2 linked regions of the Paraburkholderia bryophila genome follow. The protein of the gene in region 1 interacts with the protein of each later gene in a pairwise test. Links are inferred from orthologs where the notes say so. Each region holds a gene or a part of one and is shown on either strand. Other genes may lie near its edges.

The links. Proteins that work in one complex are often made in the same cells at the same time.
Region 2: the proteins of GGD40_RS07270 (region 1) and GGD40_RS10610 interact in binary tests that used the Escherichia coli proteins (3 or more experiments, as listed by UniProt). The link is inferred for Paraburkholderia bryophila from one-to-one orthologs.

Annotation. Positions count from the first base shown.
Region 1 is NZ_JACCAS010000001.1:1,618,772-1,626,315, forward strand. Bases 1,295-4,698 are described here. They hold GGD40_RS07270 (DUF4118 domain-containing protein), read right to left. Parts: upstream 4,354-4,698; coding sequence 1,495-4,353; downstream 1,295-1,494. Other genes in these bases: kdpE (two-component system response regulator KdpE), read right to left, coding at 1,295-1,502; kdpC (potassium-transporting ATPase subunit KdpC), read right to left, coding at 4,551-4,698. Outside these bases: GGD40_RS07255 (DUF4126 domain-containing protein), read right to left, coding at 1-38; quaternary ammonium compound efflux SMR transporter SugE, read right to left, coding at 317-637; more of kdpE, read right to left, coding at 804-1,294; more of kdpC, read right to left, coding at 4,699-5,129; potassium-transporting ATPase subunit KdpB, read right to left, coding at 5,161-7,245; potassium-transporting ATPase subunit KdpA, read right to left, coding at 7,310-7,544. UniProt on the Escherichia coli protein: Member of the two-component regulatory system KdpD/KdpE involved in the regulation of the kdp operon. KdpD may function as a membrane-associated protein kinase that phosphorylates KdpE in response to environmental signals.
Region 2 is NZ_JACCAS010000001.1:2,402,469-2,409,542, reverse strand. What follows is about bases 4,141-7,074. They hold GGD40_RS10610 (PTS sugar transporter subunit IIA), read right to left. Parts: upstream 5,899-7,074; coding sequence 5,383-5,898; downstream 4,141-5,382. Other genes in these bases: GGD40_RS10600 (RNA polymerase factor sigma-54), read right to left, coding at 6,700-7,074; hpf (ribosome hibernation-promoting factor, HPF/YfiA family), read right to left, coding at 6,173-6,529; hprK (HPr(Ser) kinase/phosphatase), read right to left, coding at 4,272-5,240; rapZ (RNase adapter RapZ), read right to left, coding at 4,141-4,155. Also shown: GGD40_RS10640 (tetratricopeptide repeat protein), read right to left, coding at 1-460; mutM (bifunctional DNA-formamidopyrimidine glycosylase/DNA-(apurinic or apyrimidinic site) lyase), read left to right, coding at 548-1,378; mutY (A/G-specific adenine glycosylase), read left to right, coding at 1,386-2,510; GGD40_RS10625 (LON peptidase substrate-binding domain-containing protein), read right to left, coding at 2,587-3,222; more of rapZ, read right to left, coding at 3,262-4,140. UniProt on the Escherichia coli protein: Seems to have a role in regulating nitrogen assimilation.

The DNA.
Region 1 (7,544 bases):
CATGAGAGGCCCGCAGCGAGCGAAAGTGATTCAAGCATGGCCGCCTCCGGGCGCGCTGTGCGTGCCGGGCGCTTCGACGGTAAAAGCAGGCGGAGCCACCGCACCGAAGTCGTCAGACCCGCGCCAAGCCGGCCGCGCCAAATAGGCCGCGGGCAATGTCAGGTTGGATTCGATCTCATTATAGCCACGTTAATTCGCAGAACGCAGAGACGTGAACAATTGGCGAATTCTAGCGGGCCGTGTGGCGGGTGGATTGACGCATTTTCCGCGCTTTTTGAGGCGAATCGTAAGGTTTTCGGGACACCTGGGCGGCGCCTCAATGCCCCGACGACAGTTTCAACCCGATCAGCCCGATCACGATCAATGCCGCGCTGGCCACTCGCGCCACCGTCAACGCTTCGCCCATCATCACGATGCCGAAGATGAACGCGCCGACCGCGCCGATCCCCGTCCACACCGCGTAGGCGGTGCCGAGCGGGAGCTGGCGCATCGCCATGGCGAGCAGCACGAAGCTGCCGAGCGCGGTCACGATCGTGAACACGGACGGCCCCAGGCGGGTGAAACCTTCGGACGTTTTGAGACCGGCGGCCCAGGCCACTTCGAGCAAACCGGCGATCAACAGAAGAAACCAGGACATGAGACAACTCCATGGTCAGATGGGGCCGTCCCCGTTTGTAGCGGATGCGTAAGGTCGTCCTTACGATGTGTAATTATATCAAAATAGCCCGCAAGCCGCTCCCGGCCCGCCAGAAGCGGCTCCGCGCGCGGTTCGGGGCATGGTTCGGAGCCTCGTCAACCTGCCGTCAAACCGCTCCGACCAGACGGTAACCAACCCCCGTTTCCGTGACGATATGCTCCGGCTGCGCCGGGTCGCGCTCCAGCTTGCCGCGCAGATGCGCCATGTAGATGCGCAGATAGTGATGACTCTCGACATGCGACGGCCCCCACACATCGCGCAGCAGTTGCCGGTGCGTCAGCACGCGGCCGGCATGGCGCACCAGCGTCGCGAGCAGCCGGTATTCGATCGGCGTCAAATGGATCGCCGTGCCGTCGCGGGTGACCTGGCGCAAGGCCAGATCCACCATCACCGCGCCGAAGCGCACCTGCGGCGATTCGTTCGCACCGCCGTGATTGCGCCGCCGCATATGCGCGCGAATCCGCGCCAGCAGTTCCGACACGCCGAACGGTTTGGTGAGGTAGTCGTCCGCGCCGGCATCGAGCGCGGCGACCTTTTCGCTCTCCTGCGTGCGCGCCGACAGCACGATCACCGGCAGCTCGCTCCAGCCGCGCAATTCGCGAATCACGTCGAGGCCGTCGGTGTCGGGCAGGCCGAGATCGACGATCACCAGATCGGGCTTGCGGGTGGCCGCTTCGACCAGGCCCTGCTTGCCGGTTTCGGCGTCGTGCACGACGATGCCCTCGCCTTCCAGTGCCGTGCGCACGAAGCGGCGAATCTGTTTTTCGTCTTCGATCAGGACGACGGTGATGCTCGGGTCACTCATGGGTAGGCTTGGCCAGCGGGGGGTTAAGTGATGAATCGTCGGCGTGACCGGCGAGCTCGCCATGCGTCGGAGAATCCAGCTCTTCGTCTTCCAGCACGTCCGGCGCGTCGGGCGGCGTTTCCACCGGCAGCGTGAACCAGAAGCGCGCGCCTTCGACGCGGCCGTCCGCGGCCACCCGGTTGAGCGCGCCGATTGTACCGCCGTGCGCTTCGACGATCGCGCGGCAGATCGCCAGGCCGAGACCGATGCCCGGCTTGGCCGACTCCTTCTCGCCGCGCGTGAATTTCTCGAACACGCGCGCTTCCATGCCGGCGGGTAGCCCGGGGCCGTTATCGTCGACGCAAACGCGCACGAACGACTTGCCGTCCGCGTCGAGCCGCTGCGCGCCGATGGTCAGCGGCGTGTCCGGCGCGGTGTATTTGGCCGCGTTCTCGAACAGGTTCGAGAAGAGCCGCTCCATCAGCACCGCGTCGAGATGCAGCAGCGGCAAATCGCCCGGCAGTTTGACCTGCACCGGATGTTTCGCCAGCACGCGTTTGCACGCGCGCAACGCGGCGCCGACGGTTTCTTCGAGCAGCGTCCACTGCTGATTCAATTGCAGACTGCCCGCCTGCAGACGCGCCATGTCGAGCAGATTCGTGACGATGCCGGTCATGCGCAACGCTTCCTCGTGAATCGCTTCGACGAGATCGTCGCCGGGTTGCGCTTGCGCATGCCCCTCGCGCGATTGCGCCAGCATCGACGAAAACCCGACGATGGTCGTCAACGGCGTGCGCAGATCGTGCGAGATCGCGGACAGCAGCGAGTTGCGCAGACGCTCCGATTCCATGTTGACGAGCGCGTCGCGCGCAATGTCGACGTAATGCACCCGCTCCAGCGCGAGCGCGATCTGCGCGGCGAACGCGTCGAGCATGCGTTGCTGCTCGGGCACGTCGAGCTCGTGTTCGTCGCGCATCACGACCGCGAGCACGCCGCGCGTGCGCATCGGCGCTTTCAGCGGCAGATACAAAGCGGCGGCAGCCGGCAACGTGTCGGTGCCGTGGCCGGCCGGCTTCTGCTGATCGTAGACCCACTGACCGACGTCGATATCGAGCAGCTCGCCTTCGAGCGTGACGGCCGCGTCCGGATCCTCGATCTTCTGCTTCACCTGATCGACGCTATCCGGCAACAGCATCGCCACGCGCGCACCGAACACCTCGCTAACGTGACGGCTGCCGATCTCGACGATCTGCTCGGTGGTCAGCGCCGCGGCCAGCTCGCGCGCCATCGCGTACATCGCGCCGGTGCGTTGCTCGCGACGCCGCGCGACGCTCGCCTCGCGACGCAGACTCGACGTCAGATGGCTGATCACGAGCGAGGTCAGCAGCATGCCGAAGAAGGTCAGCAGATACTGCGTGTCCGACACCGACAGCGACATGCGCGGCGGCACGAAGAAGAAATCGAACGCGGCCACGCTCAGGAACGACAGCACCACACCAGGGCCGCGCCCGAGTTTCACCGCGGTGAAGATCACGCCGAGCAGATACAGCATAACCAGGTTGGTCAGATCGATGTGATCGATCAGTTGACTCGACAGCAGCGTGATGGCCGTGCAGATCGCCAGCGCAATGCCGTACGCGCCGGGCGGCGACCGGCGTTCGCGCGCCGCGCTCAACGCGTCGCGCCATGCGTTCGCTGTCGTGTTCAGTAAATGACGATGCTCGCCGCCGTCCCGGTCGGACGACGCGCGAATCAGCGTGAGATCGAGTTCGCCGGTCTGTTCGGCAAGACGCTCGCCGAGCGGACGGCGCAGCCAGCGCTTCAGGCCGGTGCGCGCCGATGCGCCCGCCACCAGTTTCGACACGTTGCGGGCCTGCGCATAGCCGACCAGCGCGGCCACGGCATCGGTGCCCGCGAGCGTCGCGGTTTCCGCGCCGAGTTCGGCGGCCAGCTTCAGCGCATTGAGCGTGCGTTCACGACGCGCGTCGGGCAGGCGTTGCAGCGCGGGCGTCTCCACATACACGGCGAGCCAGTCGGCCTTCAGGCTGGCGGCGAGGCGGGCTGCCGCGCGCACCAGCATCGGCGCTTCCGGGCCTGGGCCGACGCATACCAGCAAGCGCTCGCGCGCCTGCCAGATGCGCTGGATCGAGCGATCGGCACGATACTCGCGCATCTGCGCATCCACCCGATCGGCGGTACGGCGCAGCGCCAGCTCACGCAGCGCGATCAGGTTGCCCTTGCGAAAGAAATTGCGCACCGCGCGCTCGGCCTGCTGCGGCAAATACACTTTGCCGTCGCGCATGCGGTCGAGCAGTTCCTCGGCCGGCAAGTCGACCAGCGTGACTTCGTCGGCGCGATCGAACACGCGGTCCGGCACCGTCTCCCACACGCGAATCCCGGTGATCTGGCCGACCACGTCGTTCAGACTTTCGAGGTGCTGCACGTTGACCGTGGTGTAGACGTCGATGCCCGCGTCGAGCAGTTCGTAGACGTCCTGCCAGCGCTTCAGATGCCGCGCGCCCTGCACGTTCGAATGCGCGAGTTCGTCGACGAGGATCAGCGTCGGCTTGCGCGCGAGCGCGGCGTCGAGATCGAACTCGCCGAGCTTGCGGCCGCGATACTCGATCTGCTGCAGCGGCAGCACGTCGAGCCCGTCGAGCAGCGCCGCGGTTTCGCTGCGGCCATGCGTTTCGGCGATGCCGACCACCACGTCCGCGCCTTCGTCGTAACGGCGCCGCGCGGCCTGCAACATCGCGTAGGTCTTGCCCACACCCGCCGACGCGCCGAAGAAAATCTTCAGCCGGCCACGCTGACGCTTCTCTTCGTCGCGTTGCAGTTTGTCGAGCAATTCATCAGGATCGGGGCGGTTCATGCTCAATGGTTTTCATAGTTGGACGAGCGGCGGTGTGTGCATGGTGGCACGCCGGCGGCCGGCCCGCAAATAGGGGTGCCGCGCGCGGCGGTGCATTGCCGTGTAGTGCCTGCGGTTCATCACCGTCGTCGCGCTCCGTCAAAAAGGCAAAGGCGGCGTCGTGCGGACGCCGCCTTCGCGAAGCACCGCACGTGCTATCAACCGTGCTTCATCTCGTCCAGCGCCAGATTCAATTGCAGCACGTTCACACGCGCCTCGCCGAGCACGCCGAATTGACGGCCGCTCGTATAACGGTCCACCAGCGCCTGCACGTCGTTGACCGCCAGCTTGCGCGCATTCGCGACGCGTTCGATCTGATACGCAGCGGCCGCCGGGCTGATCTCCGGATCGAGACCGCTGCCTGACGAGGTCACCAGATCCACTGGCACCGGCTTCGACATATCGGTGCCCGCGGCCTTCAATGCGTCGATACGGCCTTTGACTTCGTCGAGCAGCGCCGGGTTGGTCGGCCCGAGATTCGAACCGCTCGAACCCGTCGCGTTATACGGCATCGGGCTGGTGGCCGACAGACGGCCCCAGAAGTACTGCGGCGCGTCGAACTGCTGGCCGATCAGCTTTGAGCCGACCACCTTGCCGTTCTGTTCGATCAGACTGCCGTTGGCCTGATCGTGGAAAGCCGCCTGGCCGACCGCGGTCATCACGGCGGGATAAGCGAGTCCGGTGACGGCGGTCAGCACCGCGAAGATCACGATTAACGGACGGAACAGATTTTTCATGATGTTTAATCTCTCTTGAGCTTCAGCGTTCTCAAACCCAGCCGAACGCGGCCAGCACCATATCGATCAGCTTGATGCCGATGAACGGCACGATGATCCCGCCCAGACCGTAGACCAGCAGATTGCGGCGCAACAACACCGCCGCGCCGAGTGCCCGGTAACGCACGCCCTTGAGCGCCAGCGGAATCAGCAGCACGATGATCAGCGCGTTGAAAATCACTGCCGACATGATCGCCGAGGCCGGCGTGGCCAGATGCATCACGTTTAGCGCGTTCAACGCCGGATAGGTCGTGGCGAACGCGGCCGGAATGATCGCGAAGTACTTGGCGACGTCGTTGGCAATCGAGAACGTGGTCAACGAACCGCGCGTCATCAGCATCTGCTTGCCGATCTCGACGATCTCGATCAGCTTGGTCGGATTCGAATCGAGGTCGACCATGTTGCCGGCTTCCTTCGCCGCCTGCGTGCCGGTGTTCATCGCCACCGCGACATCGGCCTGCGCGAGCGCCGGGGCGTCGTTAGTGCCGTCGCCGGTCATCGCGACCAGACGGCCTTCGGCCTGGTGCGCGCGGATCGTGGCGAGCTTCGCTTCCGGCGTGGCTTCGGCGAGGAAATCGTCGACGCCCGCTTCAGCCGCAATTGCAGCGGCCGTCAGACGGTTGTCGCCGGTCACCATGATGGTCTTGATGCCCATCTTGCGCAGTTCGGCGAAACGTTCCTTGATGCCGCCCTTCACCACGTCCTTCAACTCGATCACGCCGAGCACGCGTGCGCCCTGCTCGCCCTTTTCGGCAACCACCAGCGGCGTGCTGCCGCGCCGCGCGACTTCGGCCACGGCGTTGCTGACTTCGTTCGGGAAACGGCCGCCGTGCGCTTCGACGTAGTTCTTCACCGCGTCGGACGCACCCTTGCGGATTTCACGGCCCGGCAGATCGACGCCGCTCATCCGCGTTTGCGCGGTGAAGGCGAGGAACACCGCCTGCAGCGAAGTCATATCGCGTTGGCGAATGTTGAAGCGTTGCTTGGCCAGCACGACGATGCTGCGGCCTTCCGGCGTTTCATCGGCGAGCGACGACAACTGCGCGGCGTCCGCGAGCGCTTCTTCGGTGAGGCCCGGCGCCGGCACGAATTGCGACGCCTGACGGTTGCCGAGCGTGATCGTGCCGGTCTTGTCGAGCAGCAGCACGTCGACGTCGCCGGCGGCTTCCACCGCGCGGCCCGAGGTGGCGATCACGTTGGCCTGCATCATCCGGCTCATACCGGCCACGCCGATCGCCGACAGCAGCCCGCCGATGGTGGTCGGAATCAGACACACCAGCAGCGCGACCAGCGCGGTGATCGTCACCACGTGGCCGGATTTGGCGGCTTCGACCGAGAACATCGAGAACGGCAGCAGCGTGGCGGTGGCGAGCAGCATCACGATGGTCAACGCGACCAGCAGAATGGTCAGCGCGATTTCGTTCGGCGTCTTCTGACGCTTGGCGCCTTCCACCATCGCGATCATGCGGTCGAGGAACGCCTCGCCCGGATTCGCCGTGACCCGCACGACGATCCAGTCGGACAGCACGCGCGTGCCGCCCGTCACCGACGAAAAGTCGCCGCCCGACTCGCGGATCACCGGCGCGGATTCACCGGTAATCGCCGATTCGTCCACCGACGCGACGCCGTCGATCACTTCGCCGTCGGCCGGAATCACGTCGCCGGTTTCGACCAGCACGACATCGCCCTTGCGCAGATCGGAAGCCGTCAGAATGCGGATCGGCGACTTCGGATGCGGCTCGTTGAGCTTCTTGGCCATCACGTCTTTCTTCGCGCTGCGCAGCGACGCGGCCTGGGCCTTGGAACGGCCTTCGGCGAGCGCTTCCGCGAAGTTGGCGAACAGCACCGTGAACCACAGCCACAAGGTGACCGCGAGAATGAAGCCCGCGGGCGCCTCGGCCTGGCCGCCGAGCGCGGCGATCCAGAGAATCGTGGTCAGAATGCTGCCGACGTACACGCAGAACATCACCGGATTACGGAACTGCGTGCGCGGCGTGAGCTTTTTAAAGGAGTCCACGATCGCCGGGCGCAGCAGCGCCGGATCGAACATGGACCTGGTTGCATTATGTTCAGTCATTGAATCCTCGAATTTCCCGTTTGCACCTGTTCAGTCTTGGGTCGCATGTGTCATGTCGGGCCGCTCAATGCGCGCCCATCATCATCAGATGTTCGACACCAGGACCGAGCGCAAGCGCAGGCACATAAGTCAGCGCACCGACCAGCAACACCGTGCCGAGCAGCAGCACGACGAACAGCGGGCCGTGCGTGGGCAGCGTGCCGCCGGTCACGCCGATACGCTTTTTCGACGCCAGCGAGCCGGCAATCGCGAGCACCGGGACGATCGTGCCGAAGCGGCCGAACCACATCGCGATCGCG
Region 2 (7,074 bases), 780 kb from region 1 along the record:
CGGCGCGCTCCGAACTCGGCGCATACTGCTGCCACAACTGCGCGGCGGCCAGTGCGTCCGACGGGCTTTGCGCGCCCAACGCGATTTCGGTGGCGCGTTGCGCCATGCGCGGATCGTGCGTGTCGCGCGCGAGCGCGAGATAGGTCTGGTAGGCGGGCGCCGGCTGGTCGCGTTGCAACGCGACTTCGGCGGCGAGCACCTGGAATACGATCTGACTTGTCAGCGGCACATTCGGCAGAGATTTCTGGTCTTCCGCCGACGCGGGCCCAAGCGGGTCGGGCAGGGTGACTGAAGTGTCATCCGAGTCCGGGGAAGGGTCCTGCGCGTGCGCGGGCACGGCGGCCAGCGCCCAGACCGCGAGCGCGGCGGCACCTAGCATCCGGCGGGCGGACACGGCGTGCGGCACGCGGAATGCGCTAGCCGGGCGCTTCGAAAACAGCTTCACGAAGGACAAGTTCATGGAAATCCGTTCAATGTTTCGGTCGATTGTAACGCGCTCGCTACAATACGCGCACAACCACTCACGCAAGTTGCAGACCAGTTAGACATGCCAGAGTTGCCAGAAGTTGAGGTTACCCGACGGGGAATCGAACCGTATGTGTCCGGCCGCAAGGTTGAACGCGTCGACATCCGCACGCCCGCGCTGCGCTGGCCGATTCCGGCCGAGCTTGCGAAAACCTTGCGCGGCCATGTGGTCCGTAAGGTCGAGCGGCGCGGCAAGTATCTGCTGTTCGAAATCGACGCGGGCTGGTTCATTGTGCATCTTGGCATGACTGGCACGCTGCGGGTGCTGCGTCACGTGCCGCATCCGCCGGCCGCGGCGAAACACGATCACGTCGACTGGATTTTCGACGAATTCATTCTGCGCTATCGCGATCCCCGGCGCTTTGGGGCGGTGCTGTGGCATTCGCGTGAAGCCGGCGACGTGCTCGAGCATCCGCTGCTCGCCGGGCTTGGCGTGGAGCCGTTTTCGCCGGCGTTCTCCGGTGCGCTGATGCATCGTCTCACGCGCGGGCGCAAGGTGTCGGTGAAGCAGGCACTGCTGGCCGGTGAAATCGTGGTCGGCGTGGGCAATATCTACGCGTCGGAAAGTCTGTTTCGCGCCGGCATCCGGCCGACTACCGCGGCGGGCCGCGTCTCGCTGGTGCGCTACGACCTGCTCGCCGACGCCGTGCGGGTGACGCTCGCCGCCGCAATCGAGAAGGGCGGCAGTACGCTGCGCGATTTCGTCGGCAGTAATGGCGAAAGCGGGTACTTCCAGCTCGACTATTTCGTCTATGATCGCGCGGGGCTGCCGTGCCGCGTGTGTGGAACGGCGATCAAACAGATCGTGCAGGGGCAGCGCTCCACGTATTTCTGTCCCACCTGTCAGCGTTAATTCCTCAATGCCTTCTCGCTTAACACCGCGTTCAACTTCGTCCGCTGCGCCTCAGGCCGCTTTCCCGGTCATGTCCGATTTTTCCGCGCGGCTGATCGCGTGGCAGCGTCAGCATGGGCGTCACGATCTGCCGTGGCAAAACACGCGCGATCCGTATCGCATCTGGCTGTCGGAAATCATGTTGCAGCAGACCCAGGTGTCGACGGTGATTCCGTACTACGCGAAGTTTCTCGCGCGTTGTCCGGATGTCGCCGCGCTCGCCGCCGCGCCGGTTGACGACGTCATGGCGCTGTGGGCCGGTCTCGGCTACTACACGCGTGCGCGCAATCTGCATCGCTGCGCGCAGACCGTCGTCGAGCGGCATGGCGGCGCGTTTCCGGCCTCGGTCGAAGAACTCGCGGAGTTGCCGGGCATCGGCCGTTCGACGGCGGCGGCGATCGCGTCGTTCGCGTTCGGCGCGCGCGCGACGATTCTCGACGGCAATGTGAAGCGCGTGCTGGCGCGGGTGTTCGGCGTCGAAGGTTTTACCGGCGAAAAGAAAGTCGAAAACGCAATGTGGACGCTGGCGGAATCGCTGCTGCCGCTCAACGCATCGGACGACGAAGTCAGCGCCTACACGCAAGGTCTGATGGACCTCGGCGCCACGCTGTGCGTGCGCGGCAAGCCGGATTGTTTGCGCTGCCCGTATGCGGTCGACTGCGTGGCCAACGTGACGGGACGTCAGCGCGAACTGCCCACGGCGCGTCCGAAGAAAACCGTGCCGACGCGTCGTACGTGGATGCTGGTGCTGCGCGACGGCAACGCGGTAATGCTGGAGAAACGGCCGCCGTCGGGCATCTGGGGCGGCTTGTGGAGCCTGCCCGAAGCCGCCGACGAAGCCGCGCTCGCCGAACGTGCGCGCGCGTTCGGCGGTGACGGTGCGGTCTCGCCGCTGGCGCCGCTCACGCATGTGTTCACGCACTTCAAGCTGGATATCGAGCCGCGCCTCGCCGAGTTGGATAGCAAGGTAGGCGCACTGACCGTGCTAGGCGACGCAGACACCGCGTGGGTCACGTTGAGCGATCTCGATTCGTTCGGTGTGCCGGCGCCGGTGCGCAAGCTGCTGGACGGCTTGCAGGGTTCGTTAATCTGATCAATCGGCCGCATTCTGTAGCTTGAGCGTGTGTCTGCCGGGAACGGGTCCCTTTAACGCTTGCTTCGCGGCGTATTCAAAGCAGTTGATGCTGCTGCATGTAGTGATGAACCACATCGATCCGTGCGCCAGCGTCCTGCAATTCCATCAGTTTCTGACGCGCACGCAATGCGATCGGCAGCACCTCGGCGAGCCGGTTCGACACCCACGACGGATCTTCGAGCCTGAACGGCTCCGCGAACGGCAGGCTATCGGCGTCCCGCTCGCGGATCGTGGCAATGATCCGCTCGAGCACTTCCGCGCACGCGCCGAATTTGGCCAGCAGTTCATTGCCCTCGAGCGGCATGTCTTCGCCGAGCGGCTCGGCCATGCCGACCAGCAAACCATTGTGTTCCACCCGATGAGACAGCAGCCGGAAGCGCCGCGTGCCGCGTGCGCGAATCAGCAGCATGCCGAAGGCTTCGACATCGCACTCCTCGATTTCGGCCAGACAGCCGATTGCTTCGGGCACCGAAGGCTCCTGCTCACGCGCGACTTCGGCGCCGCTTTTCAGCAGACACACGCCGAACGGCGTTTTCTCGCGTAGACAGTCGCGCGCCATGTCGAGATAGCGCGCTTCGAAGATCTTCAACGGCAGCAGGCCGTCGGGAAACAGCACCGTATGCAGCGGAAACAGCGGCACATCGGCAAGCACAGTAGAAGTAGAAGACATGGCGCAACGCTTCGAGTTGAGGCCGCGCGATGCGGCCGGTTAAGCCACTAACTTCGATGATGCGCTGGCGTCGACCGGCGCATCGCGGTGCCGCACAATGACATTCGCCGAGGCTGCGAGACGCGCGGCAAGCGTCTCCGCGATGAACACCGAACGGTGCTGGCCACCCGTGCAACCAATCGCGACGGTCAGATAACTACGATTGTCGTCGCGGAAATGCGGAAGCCATTTGGCGAGAAACTTCTCGATGTCGTCGATCATTTCATGCACAACCGGCAACGCATCGAGAAAATCCATCACCGGTTTGTCGAGGCCCGTGAGCGGCCGCAATTCGTGATCGTAATACGGGTTCGGCAGCGTGCGTACGTCGAAGACGAAATCGGCGTCGAGCGGCACGCCGCGCTTGAAGCCGAATGACTCGAACATCAGCACGAGCCCTGCATCTTCCTGCTCGATGAAACGCTTGACCCACGCGCGCAACACGTTCGCGCGCAGATTGCTGGTGTCGATCTGATGGCCGAATTCCGCGAGACCCGCGACGAATTCGCGTTCACGTTCGATCGCTTCCGCGAGCGAGGTGAGCAGGCCGACGTCCGCATCATGCGCGGTAGAACCGGATAGCGGATGGCGGCGGCGTGTTTCGGAGAAGCGCTGGATCAGCGACTGCGTGCTGGCGTTCAGGAAGAGGACGCGCACGTCATGAGCGCGCGACAGATCGCGGATCATGGCGGGCATGTCGTCGAGCGAGGCGCTCGAACGTGCGTCGATTGCGACCGCGAGGCGGTCGTGCCCGTCTTCGGCGAGGTACGACGCCAGCTGCGGCAGGAAACGCGGCGGCAAATTGTCGACGCAATAATAGCCCGCGTCTTCAAGCGCGTTCAAGGCAACTGACTTGCCGGAGCCGGATATACCGGTGATCAGGATTATGCGCATGGAGTCGTCAAAACCGTACATTTCATCATAGCATCTGGTCCCCATGCTCGTACCCGCGGCCTGCCGTAGGCTGCGAGTGCGTCATGGTGTCGCGCGGTGTGCCTGGCGTCGCGGACTCAGATCAGTTTGCCGGGAAACTGGCTGTCGGGGTCTTGCATCGCGAGGCGCTGCCGGTCCATGAAGTCGCGCAGCGTGTCGATGCCGCGCAGTTGCAGGATCGTGTTGCGCACCGCCGCCTCGACCAACACAGCGAGATTTCGGCCGGCGGCCACCTGAATCGTCACCTTGCTGATCGGCAGGCCGAGCACGTCGACGGTTTGGCTTTCCAGCGGCAGGCGCTGGAATTCACCGTCGGGACGGCGTACCAGTTGCACGATCAGCTTCAGCTTCATTTTCCGCCGCACAGCGGTTTCACCGAAGATCGTCTTGATGTCGAGCAGGCCGAGGCCGCGTACTTCGAGCAGGTTTTGCAGCAGCGGCGGGCAACGCCCTTCGACGAAGTCCGGGCCGAGGCGCACGAAATCCACGGCGTCGTCCGCCACGAGGCCGTGGCCGCGGCTGATCAACTCCAGCCCGAGTTCGCTCTTGCCGAGGCCCGAGTCGCCGGTGAGCAGCACGCCCATGCCGAGAATGTCGAGGAACACGCCGTGCAGCGTGGCGCGCGGCGCGAGAATGCGCGACATGTACAAACGCAGGCTGTCGATCACCGCGGCGGCGGACATTGGCGTGGTGAACAGCGGTGTGGACGAGCGCGTGCAGCGCAGCACCAGTTCCGGCGGCGCGGCGACGCCGCCCGCCACCACCAGAAACGGTGGCTCCAACGCGATCAGCTCGCCCATGTGGCGCGAGCGGTCTTCGTCGGTTTGGCGCTTGTAGTAGTCGATTTCGGCGTCGCCGAGCACCTGGATCCGGTTCGGGTGGATCAGGTTCAAGTGGCCGACAAGGTCGGCGCTCGACGTGGCATTGGCGACCGATTCCGAAGAAAAGCCGCGCTCCCAGCCTTCATGCCCCGTCAGCCAGCTCAGTTTCAGCATGGCGGCGTTGTCGTCGAAAATGCTCTGGGCGTTGATGCTGGACGTATCCATGAGTCAGTGACTCCAGTGTGAGCCGCTAGCCCGGCAACCTGGCGGCCGCGTAAACGCGGTCCGCTTTCGTTGCGAGACCTTACCCGCGCGCGGATGGCCACCGCGCATGCGGATCAGCGGCGTGCGGATAACCGCCGCTACATCAAGGTTGCCACTGAGTGAGCAGGCGATGCAATGATTCGCGGTCTTCTTCCGTGTGCAGGCGCTCGCGGGCTTCGCGATCGGACAGCAACTGGGCGATTTCCGAAAGAATTTCGAGGTGCTGCTGGGTGGCCTGTTCGGGCACGAGCAGGAAGATCAGCAGCGAAACCGGCTGACCGTCGGGCGATTCGAAGGGGATGGGTTCGGCAAGACGGACGAACGCGGCGAGCGGCTGCTTCAAGCCTTTGATCCGGCCATGCGGAATCGCGACGCCTTCGCCGAGCCCCGTCGATCCGAGGCGCTCACGCGCAAACAGATTGTCAGTGACCGTGCTACGGGCGATGCCGTTCTGGTTCTCGAAGATCAGGCCCGCTTGCTCGAATACACGTTTCTTGCTGGTGACCGATAGTCCGACGACGACGTTCTCGAGGGGAAGAAATTTGGCTAAACGATTCATGTTGACAGGCGAAAACGTGGCCTGGATTCTCCTCGATGAGGCGTTTGAGTGACGTTCCATTCGTTTGATGCTCACGGCAACGTGCGTTGGAGTCCGAAAGCACAAGACTCCTGCCGACTTCCGTTAGCGCTGGCTTGACCCCGATGGTAACCGGAACATTATAGAACAGGGTAGCAACAGATGGTGCGGCGCGCCATCGATGCGCGACGGGTTTTTGAAGGATCGTTCGACGCCACACGATTCTCGCGGAAAAAGCGCTCGCACAACGAAAAACCGCCCGATTTCGGGCGGTTTGGCTAGGGTAGGGAATATGAAGCGGCGCTTCTAATTTGCCCTATTGCGGCGGCACGTCTATCTGCGGCGCCGGCTGATACTTGATCGCCTCGTGCGCATGGCCTTGCAGACGATCCTTGTGGCGGAGCACTTGCCGGTCAAGCTTGTCGATCATCAGATCGATCGCAGCGTAGAGGTCGCTGTCACAGCTCTCGACAAAGATGTCCTTGCCCTTCAGATGCAGGTTGATTTCAACCTTTTGACGCTTTTCCTTTTCCTTATGGTTGTCGACCGAGAGGACCACACTGCCGTCGATTACCTGATCGAAATGTCTTAGCACCCTATCCAGTTTGGTGATCACGTATTCGCGCAACGCAGGCGTTACTTCGAGGTGGTGTCCACTGATCTGCAGATTCATAGTGCTTCTCCAAGCTAATGGCCGCTTGTTCCGCACGATGACGTAGGTCCGGTCGATCTGTCGGCTTGCCTGAGTCGCCCCCCGGTGACTGACTTCTGGCAGGTCGCATCGGCCGGCCTGTCCGCCAACTGCGGAGCGGCCGGTAAATGCCCGCCACGGAAGGCGACGGGCTACAGAGACTTGCGCAGGTTGACTGCCGGAATCTTGAGTGCTTCGCGATACTTCGCCACGGTGCGGCGCGCGACCACGAAGCCCTGTTCCGCCAGCAGTTCGGCTATGCGGCTGTCTGAAAGAGGAGATTTCGGGTTTTCCGCTCCTATCAGTTGCTTGATGAGCGCACGGATCGCCGTTGAAGACGCCGCGCCGCCCGTGTCAGTCGAAACGTGTGATCCGAAGAAGTACTTAAATTCAAGCGTCCCGAATGGGGTCAGCATGTATTTACCGGTTGTCACACGCGAGACAGTTGACTCGTGTAGGCCTAGCGTATCAGCAATTTCCCGCAAGACCAAGGGGCGCATAGCAATTTCGCCGTGGACAAAAAAGCT